DNA from 2 places in the Methylophilus luteus genome. Region 2 is predicted to be linked to the other one. Evidence: predicted binding sites of a transcription regulator. Region 2 holds the regulator's gene; the other holds the start of a gene.
What was found. The regulator FliA, encoded in region 2, starts transcription of late flagellar genes. The targets are predictions, from matches to a motif close to CTAAAGTTNNCNNAAANNNTGCCGATANNA.
Positions count from the first base shown of each region.

Region 1: the regulator FliA is predicted to act here: its motif matches at 3,303-3,332, upstream of ACFQ1Z_RS02110 (flagellin N-terminal helical domain-containing protein).

Region 1 is NZ_JBHTKB010000001.1:493,037-497,093, reverse strand. Features, by position in the region: gene fliS (flagellar export chaperone FliS) at 1-147, opposite strand, end outside; gene fliD (flagellar filament capping protein FliD) at 180-1,853, opposite strand; gene ACFQ1Z_RS02115 (flagellar protein FlaG) at 1,887-2,228, opposite strand; gene ACFQ1Z_RS02110 (flagellin N-terminal helical domain-containing protein) at 2,304-3,101, opposite strand; gene aepX (phosphoenolpyruvate mutase) at 3,631-4,057, shown strand, end outside.
Region 2 is NZ_JBHTKB010000001.1:836,557-840,613, forward strand. Features, by position in the region: gene flhF (flagellar biosynthesis protein FlhF) at 1-1,273, shown strand, start outside; gene ACFQ1Z_RS03740 (MinD/ParA family ATP-binding protein) at 1,266-2,069, shown strand; gene ACFQ1Z_RS03745 (RNA polymerase sigma factor FliA) at 2,086-2,823, shown strand; gene ACFQ1Z_RS03750 (flagellar motor protein) at 2,823-3,575, shown strand; gene ACFQ1Z_RS03755 (flagellar motor protein MotB) at 3,575-4,057, shown strand, end outside.

The sequences.
Region 1 (4,057 bases), 340 kb from region 2:
GCCTATCGCCTGCTGCGCATGGATACAAGCGGTGATCGCACCCTCATACAACATCACGGTCAACTTCAGCGGGCTGGCATCTACCACACCGGTTTCCAAGCCAACATTTGCATAAGCATTAATGCCTGATTGTTTCATTCCAAACATAAAATTCTCCTGATTCCTAATTCTTGATGCTGTTAGCCTTTATTCAATGCAGCAATTTGTTGACTGAGGTAAGAGCTGGTACTTTGCATGCCGGTCAGCAGAGCATCCAGCCTTGCGTATTGCGCCCTGTAGCGTGCTTCTATGGCCGGCAGTTTGGCGCTCAGGTCAGATGATTTCTTGTTCAATGCCTTGATCGAAGTCTGTATACCTTCAGTTTTAACGGTCAGAGACCCGGTGGTATCCAGCCAGCCGCCTATCATGCTGCTGAGTTCGCCGGCCAGACCTTTGTTAAAAGTCACGGTGCCGCGGCTGCCGGTGGCAGAGCCATTGATAGACACCTTGAGGCCCTGGGCCGCATTATCAGCCGCGCCTATCAGGCTGGCGCCACTACCATAAGCGGTTACGCCGTTGATACTGCCGGCCGCATCCTGCGAACTGCTGCCCAGCTGGCTGACGTTAATGGCGTAAGTACCGGTCTGGGTCTTGCTCGAGCTCGCCACATAAGTGACTTGCGGGTCGGAAGTGGTCGCAGATGGCGCGAACAACTTGGCCACATCGCTCAGATTGGTGTTCAACGCGGTGGTTAATTTGGCCGTATCCAGCGTCAGTACGCCATTCTCGCCCGACTTGACACCGATATCACTCAAAGTGCGGAAGGTGGTAGCCGTGGTTGAAGGGCGTGCCAGCATGGATTTCAGCTTGACCATGATGTCGCGTGTCGCAGAATCCCCCAGCAATGGGCCGTTGGAGGTAGAACCACCTTCTACGAACTTGGTCAGGTCACGCAAGCTGGAATTCAGCTTGTTATAGGCATCGACAAAATTCTGCACCGACGCCTGTATGGTGTCAGTATCGGTAGAGATCTCGAGGGTGGCATTGACACTGGTGATGGATTTCAGGTTTAAAGTCACGCCCTGGATCACATCATTCAAGGTATTGCTAGGCTTGCTGATACTCAGGCCATCCACCGTCAGCAGTGCATTCTGTGCACCCACCAGCTGGGTCATGTTCTTGCCTGCACCTACTGTACTCAAAGGGTCATACGCCAGTGCGGATAAACCAGTGCCATCAGTGCTATTGCCATCGGTGTCAGTGACATCGATTTTCAGGCTGTTGACGGCGCCGGTGTCTTTTGAAGTGATCACCAGGCGGTTACCGCTGCCATCATTGACGATAGAAGCCGAGACTGAAGCATTCTTGGCATTGATGGCATCGCGTATGCCGGACAAGGTATTGTTGGTGCTGTCTATGGTGATACTCAGCGCCTGCTTGTCTGCGTTGGCAGTAAAGCTGGCAGGGCTGGCAGTATAGGTACCAAAAGAAATATTCAGCGTGCCGGTGCCTATGATATCGGTCGCACTGGCATAAGCTGAAGTCGCAAGTTTTTGTGAGGTGGCCAGCTGGGTGACAGCGATGCTGTAGCTGCCGTTTGCCGCGGTGCCGTCAGCAGTGGCCGCAAGGCTGCTACTGTCAGTCAACTTGGCAGATTGTGCGGTGAATTTGGCAGCTGTTGCCAGTTTATCAACCGCGGCCTGAAAAGTACTTAAACCGCTTTTCAAAGTGCCATAAGCGGTGAGTTTGGTATTGTATGAGCTGACTTGTGTCTTGATCTGTGTGATGGGCTGTTGCTCAAGCGTCATCAACCCGGTGACTATCGAGTCAATTGCCAGACCGGATGCACCGGTTGTTGATGTAATTGAAGCCATCTTTTAATCTCCAGACACGTTTAAACAGTTGCCCTAGACTGCCTGCCTGATCACCAGACCACGCAACTTATCCAGGGTTTTACTGATCGCTAGTACTTCTTCATTCGGGATCTGGCGCAATACTTTTTGTGTTTCAGTATCCACTACCTTTACCACGATGCGATCAGACTCATCATCAATCGAAAACTCTATGGTTTGCAATGCGGGCGCAACATACTCGTTCAACTTGTTCACCGCGCCTGTCAAAGTTGCCTTATCCAACACATCAGCAGCTTTTTGCTCACCACTTCCAGCATACTTCACCAACTTAAGACTGTTTACAGCAGCCAGTCCGCTTACCGGACGCCCGCCTATTCCATCTATAGATTGACTCATGATTGTGCTCCTTCTGCTTAACCTAAATCCACAGAGAGTGCTCTCTGTGGATCAGGATTCGACTGGTTTAGGGAATTAACCTCTTAACAGTGTCATCACTTGGTTAGGCAGCTGGTTAGCTTGAGCCAACATCGCTGTACCTGCTTGTTGCAGAATCTGTGCACGTGTCATCTTCGCTGTTTCTGAAGCAAAGTCAGCATCCATGATACGAGACTTGGCAGCAGACATGTTCTCAGAAGAGATTTGCAGGTTGCTGATCACAGATTCAAAACGGTTCTGGTAAGCACCCAATGTCGCACGGTTGGTGTTTACTGTATCCAGTGCCGCGTCGATCGCTGTCAGTGCTGCAGAAGCCGCAGAAGCTGTAGACAGTGAACCAGCCATACTTACAGCAGCTACTGAGCTTACGCTGATAGTGTCAGAAGCGTCAGCACCAACCTGGAACTGATAACCCTTACCTAATGCAGCTTCGCCGTTAAACTTGGTGGCGGTGCTCAAACGTGTCAATTCTTCTTTCAGTTGTGAATATTCAGCGTTCAGGTTTGCACGGTCACCAGAGCTGTATGAACCGTTAGCTGCCTGTACAGCCAATTCACGCATACGTTGCAGAGCATCTGTACCTTTAGCCAAACCACCTTCAGCAGTTTGCAGGAAAGAGATCGCGTCGTTAGAGTTACGGATCGCAACATCCATACCGCGCACTTGTGCGTCCATACGTGTTGCAATTGCCAAGCCAGCGGCGTCATCTTTAGAGCTGTTGATACGCAGACCTGAAGACAAACGTTGAATCGATTGATTCATGCTTGATTGTGAAGTGCTCAGGTTACGTTGAGCGTTTAAAGATGCAATGTTTGTGTTAATTACAGCAGCCATGTTATTTCTCCTTGAGAGTCGTATATCCAGTTAAGTGTCAAATCGTCGTATTACTATTACTTCAACGCTGATTCGCTTACTACTTACTAAATCTTGCTAATTCATCGTTGTTGAATATGTTATCGACCGCTTCGGAAATTTCTTTAATGTTGCATTTAAAATTTCTTTTTTACATCTTTACATCGGTCGAGCACTTGTTTCTGTTAACGACGGCTCTCAGGAGTTCTTTAGCCCTTTTAAAAATTTCTGCAGTTTTAGAATCCACCACTTATGAATCCAACCTGCCCTATTCTAAATACAGCCCGCGCAAATCCATTTGCGGAGTTAGCCGTGAATCACCTCTTAATTTATTTAACTAGCGGCTTCAATATCTACCGGTAAAAACAACCTTATATATAGATAAGGATTTAAAGGTACTTTAAGGCGTTTTTCACACAATCGATTTGCTGCCCTGCATTTCATAATTCCTATAGATGTTCAACCGGCCTTTCCGGCTGAGGTGAACAAGGCATATATATAGGAGTGTTGCATGGCATCAGTTTATGTAGGTATGACGGTAGATATTCTGCACCACGGGCATATCAATATCATCGAGCAGGCGAGAAAGTATGGCGATGTGACCATAGGTTTATTGTCCGATGCGGCAGTGGCAGATCACAAACGTCTGCCCTACCTGACATACGACCAGCGTAGATCCATTGTTGAGAACATCCGCGGCGTGGTCAATGTGGTGCCGCAGGAAGAATGGGATTACGCGCCCAACCTGCTCAAATACAAACCTGACATCATGGTGCATGGCGATGACTGGCTGGATGGCCCGCTGTTGCCTTACCGCGAACGCGCGCGTGCCGCCCTGGCTGAATACGGCGGCCACCTGATAGAGATCCCTTACACGCGCGGCATTTCTTCCAATGAGATGCTGGGCCAGATACAGACCCTGGGCACCACCCCGGATA
Region 2 (4,057 bases):
TGAAACTGATATCGCCAACTCCGATAACAAACAACCGCAGGAGCCGCAGAGTGATGCCCGCAGCCTGCTCGACTATGTGAACGGTCAAGCCGGTGTCAACGGTCAGTCTGGTGTCAACAGCCAGTCCGCAGCGCAAGCAATGCCAGCCGCCAAGGCTCAGCCGCGCATGGCTGCGCCGGCGCCAGCGGCAAAACCGGCGGTCGCTGCACCAGCGGTAGAAGAAACGACGAACAATGACCACGCGATGATGGACTTGTTCAAACAGCACAGCGAGCAGCAGGAGCAGGCCTACCAGGTCGCCACGCAGACGCTGGAAGAAAAAATGCTGACCATGATGCAGGAAATGCGTCATATGCGCAGCAACTTTGAAACGCAGATGAGCGCCATGACCTGGCAGCATCATCTGCAGCACAGCCCGGCCAAATCTAAAGTATTGAGCACCCTGCTCTCTGCCAGCTTCAGCGCCGCCCTGTCACGCCAGATCGCTGAAAAAATGCCGCAGCATATCGATGTGCAGAAGGCACCTATTTGGGCTAAAGAAGTCATCAGCCGCAACCTGCATACGCTGGATGATGAAGATGCATTGCTGGATAAAGGCGGTGTGTATGCGCTAGTTGGCCCTACCGGTGTCGGCAAAACGACCACCACGGCCAAACTGGCAGCCCGTTATGTGATGAAACACGGCACCCAGAACCTAGGCCTGATCACCACAGACAGCTACCGTATCGGCGGTTACGAGCAATTGCGTATCTACGGCAAGATCCTGGGCGTGATGGTACACGCGGTGAAAGATGAAGAAGACCTGAAGATCGCGCTCAACGAGCTCAAAGGCAAACACATGATACTGATAGACACTGTCGGTGTCAGTCAGCGTGACCAGGCAGTGACCGAGCAGCTCTCCATGCTGAGCCGCGCTGAAACGCCTATACAGAAACTGTTGTGCCTGAATGCGACTTCAACCGGTGAAACCCTGACCGATGTGATGCGCAGCTACAAAAAACATGATATCGCCGGTTGCATAGTCACCAAACTGGACGAAGCCGCAGCCATAGGCAATGTGCTGGATGTATTGATCCGTGAGCGCATGCGCCTGTACTACACCACCGGCGGCCAACGCGTGCCGGAAGATATAGAAGTGGCGAATAAACACGCCCTGGTTGAAAGAGTGTTAACCCCACACCAGGCCAGCCTGCCCTACCAATACCTGGATGAAGAGTTGCCACTGGTGATCTCGAGCATGATGCAGGCGCAGGGAGAGCAGCACCATGTTTAATTACCATGACCAGGCCGATGGCCTGCGCCGTATCATGGCCAGATCATCTGCACGCATGATCAGTGTGATGGCGGCCAATGGCCAGCCTGCTGACAGCTGGTTGAGCCAGCTGGCGGCCAGCATGGCCACCCCAGGCAAGCGCGTGTTGCTGATACAGGCCCAGCAGCGGCCCATGACCAAATGCACATTGCAGGCAGTAGCCATGCGCAAAAGCAACCTGAGCCGCGCCGTGGTCAAACACCCGCAAGGCTATGATCTGGCCAGCCTGACAGAAACTGACGCATTAACCTCGCCTTTATCCGCCGATTTAAAAAGCGAGCTCGACGGTATAGTGAAGCAACTTGCGTATGACTACGATACCGTGATGATAGAAGCATTATTAGACACCAGTGACCAGAGCTTAGTCTTGCCCGTGATGGCCCAGCATAGCCTGGTGCTGCAGATGGAACGCCATGATGAAGCGATCAAATCGGCATATACCTCCATCAAGCGTATTTGCCAGCAGCATGGCCAGCTGCCTTTGAGCGTGGTAGTCACAGATGCCACGCATGAACAAGGCCAGCAGTATTTCATGCGCCTGAACCAGGTCTGCCAGCAGTTCCTGGGCATCTCCCTGGGTTTTCTCGGCGCTATCCCGGAGAGCAAATCCATGCAAAAGGCCCAGCCAGCCACCGGTTTGAAAAACCGTCTGGCAGCGGAGCCAACTCCGGCAACACAGTCTGCAATGGCATTTAAAGCCGTTGCCAGAAGTCTGGAACAACAACGTTTAACGACGTCGTCACTGGCTGCTGCCTAGAGTAAAGAGGGAAAACATGTATACCGCTAAAGGCAAAACCAACAATACCGACCAGATGCTCAAGCAGCATAGCGGCCTGGTCAAGAGAATGGCCTACCAGCTGAAATCCAAATTGCCTTCCTGCGTGGAAGTTGATGACCTGGTGCAGGCTGGCATGATAGGCCTGATGGATGCGATCCAGCGTTATGAAGACACGCATGGCGCACAGTTCGAGACCTATGCCTCGCAACGTGTGCGTGGTGCCATGCTGGACGAGTTACGCGGCGCCGACTGGCTGCCACGCGGTATCCGCAAGAATATGCGCGATATCGAGGTAGCGGTACAGCAACTGGAACAAAAACTAGGCCGCCCACCTACCGAATCCGAAATCGCCAAACACATGAACTTCAGTCTTGAAGACTACTACGATGTGTTGAGTGACTGTCAGGGTCACCAGTTGATCTACTACGAAGATTTTCACGATGATGAAGGCGGTGGCGAACACTTCCTGGACCGCTTTGTCGACGATGACAGCAATGACCCGGTCAAATCTCTGCTGGAAAGTGATTTCCGCGAGGCATTGATAGACTCGATAGACCATTTGCCGGAACGCGAAAAAATGCTGATGGGCCTTTACTACGAACAGGAACTGAACCTGAAAGAGATAGGCGCCATCATGAATGTGTCTGAATCACGCGTATGCCAGCTGCATAGCCAGGCCGTGGCCCGCTTGCGTGCTTCTATGCGTGATAAATCCTGGACCGGAGTGTCGTAATGGATTGGGGCAGCCTGGCAGGGCTACTGATCGCGCTCGCCGGCCTGGTGCTGGGACAGACCCTGGAAGGCGGACACCTTAAGTCGCTGCTGCAACCGGCCGCCTTTATGGTGGTGATGCTGGGCACTATCGGTGCCGTGCTGCTGCAAAGCGAACTCAAATCATTTATCAAAGGCCTGCGCATGCTGCGCTGGGTTTTTGTGCTGCCTGAAGATGACAGGCACAAACTGGCGCAGCGTATCAACCAGTGGAGCCAGCAAGCGCGTAAAGAAAGCGTGTTATCGCTGGAAAGCCAGATCAAGCGCGAGCAAGACCCATTTGTGCGCAAAGGCCTGCAGCTATTAGTGGATGGCACGCCAGCTGACCGCATACGCGAAGTCTGCGCCATCGATATGTATTATTTTGAAGTGCAGGAACGTGATGCAGCCAAGATCTGGTCTGCGGCCGGTGGCTATGCGCCTACCGTGGGCATCATAGGTGCCGTGCTCGGCCTGATCCATGTTATGGAAAACCTGTCAGACCCGGCCAAGATCGGTAGCGGCATCGCCGTGGCTTTCGTGGCGACCATTTATGGTGTCGCGCTGGCCAACCTGGTGTTCCTGCCTATCGCCAACAAACTCAAGGGCCATATACAGCACGAGCTCTCGCGCCGCGAGATGCTGCTGAATGCCTGGGTGTCTATTGCCAGAGGCGATAACCCGAAACTGGTCAGCGAACGCCTGGAAGCCTATTTGCGCCTCAGGGAGTCGTGATGTACCGGCGCAAGATCCACGACGATGACGATGACAGCCACGACCGGTGGCTGATTTCCTATGCCGACTTCATCACGTTGCTGTTCGCGTTTTTTGTGGTCATGTATGCCACTTCCAGCATCAACCTGAATAAATACCAGGCATTGTCGAGTTCGGTGGTCACCGCTTTTCAGGGCAAACCTGGCCAGACACCTAGCATGAACATAGACACGCCCTCCTCGCTGCAAAACCAGAGCGCCAGGCTGAAACCGTTGCCGCTCAACTATCTATACCAGGAAAAAAAGCAGCGTGACCTCGACAAAATGCGCGCCATCGGTCAACAGCTGGCCAATGTGCTTGAGCTCTGGATAGATCAAAAGCAAGTGGCTATCCTGCAGGGCGAATTCGGCATAGATATCACCTTGCGCAGTGACTTACTGTTCAAGGCTGACCAATCTGCGCTGAGTGAGCAAGGCCCTTATGTGATCAAGCTGATAGGCGAA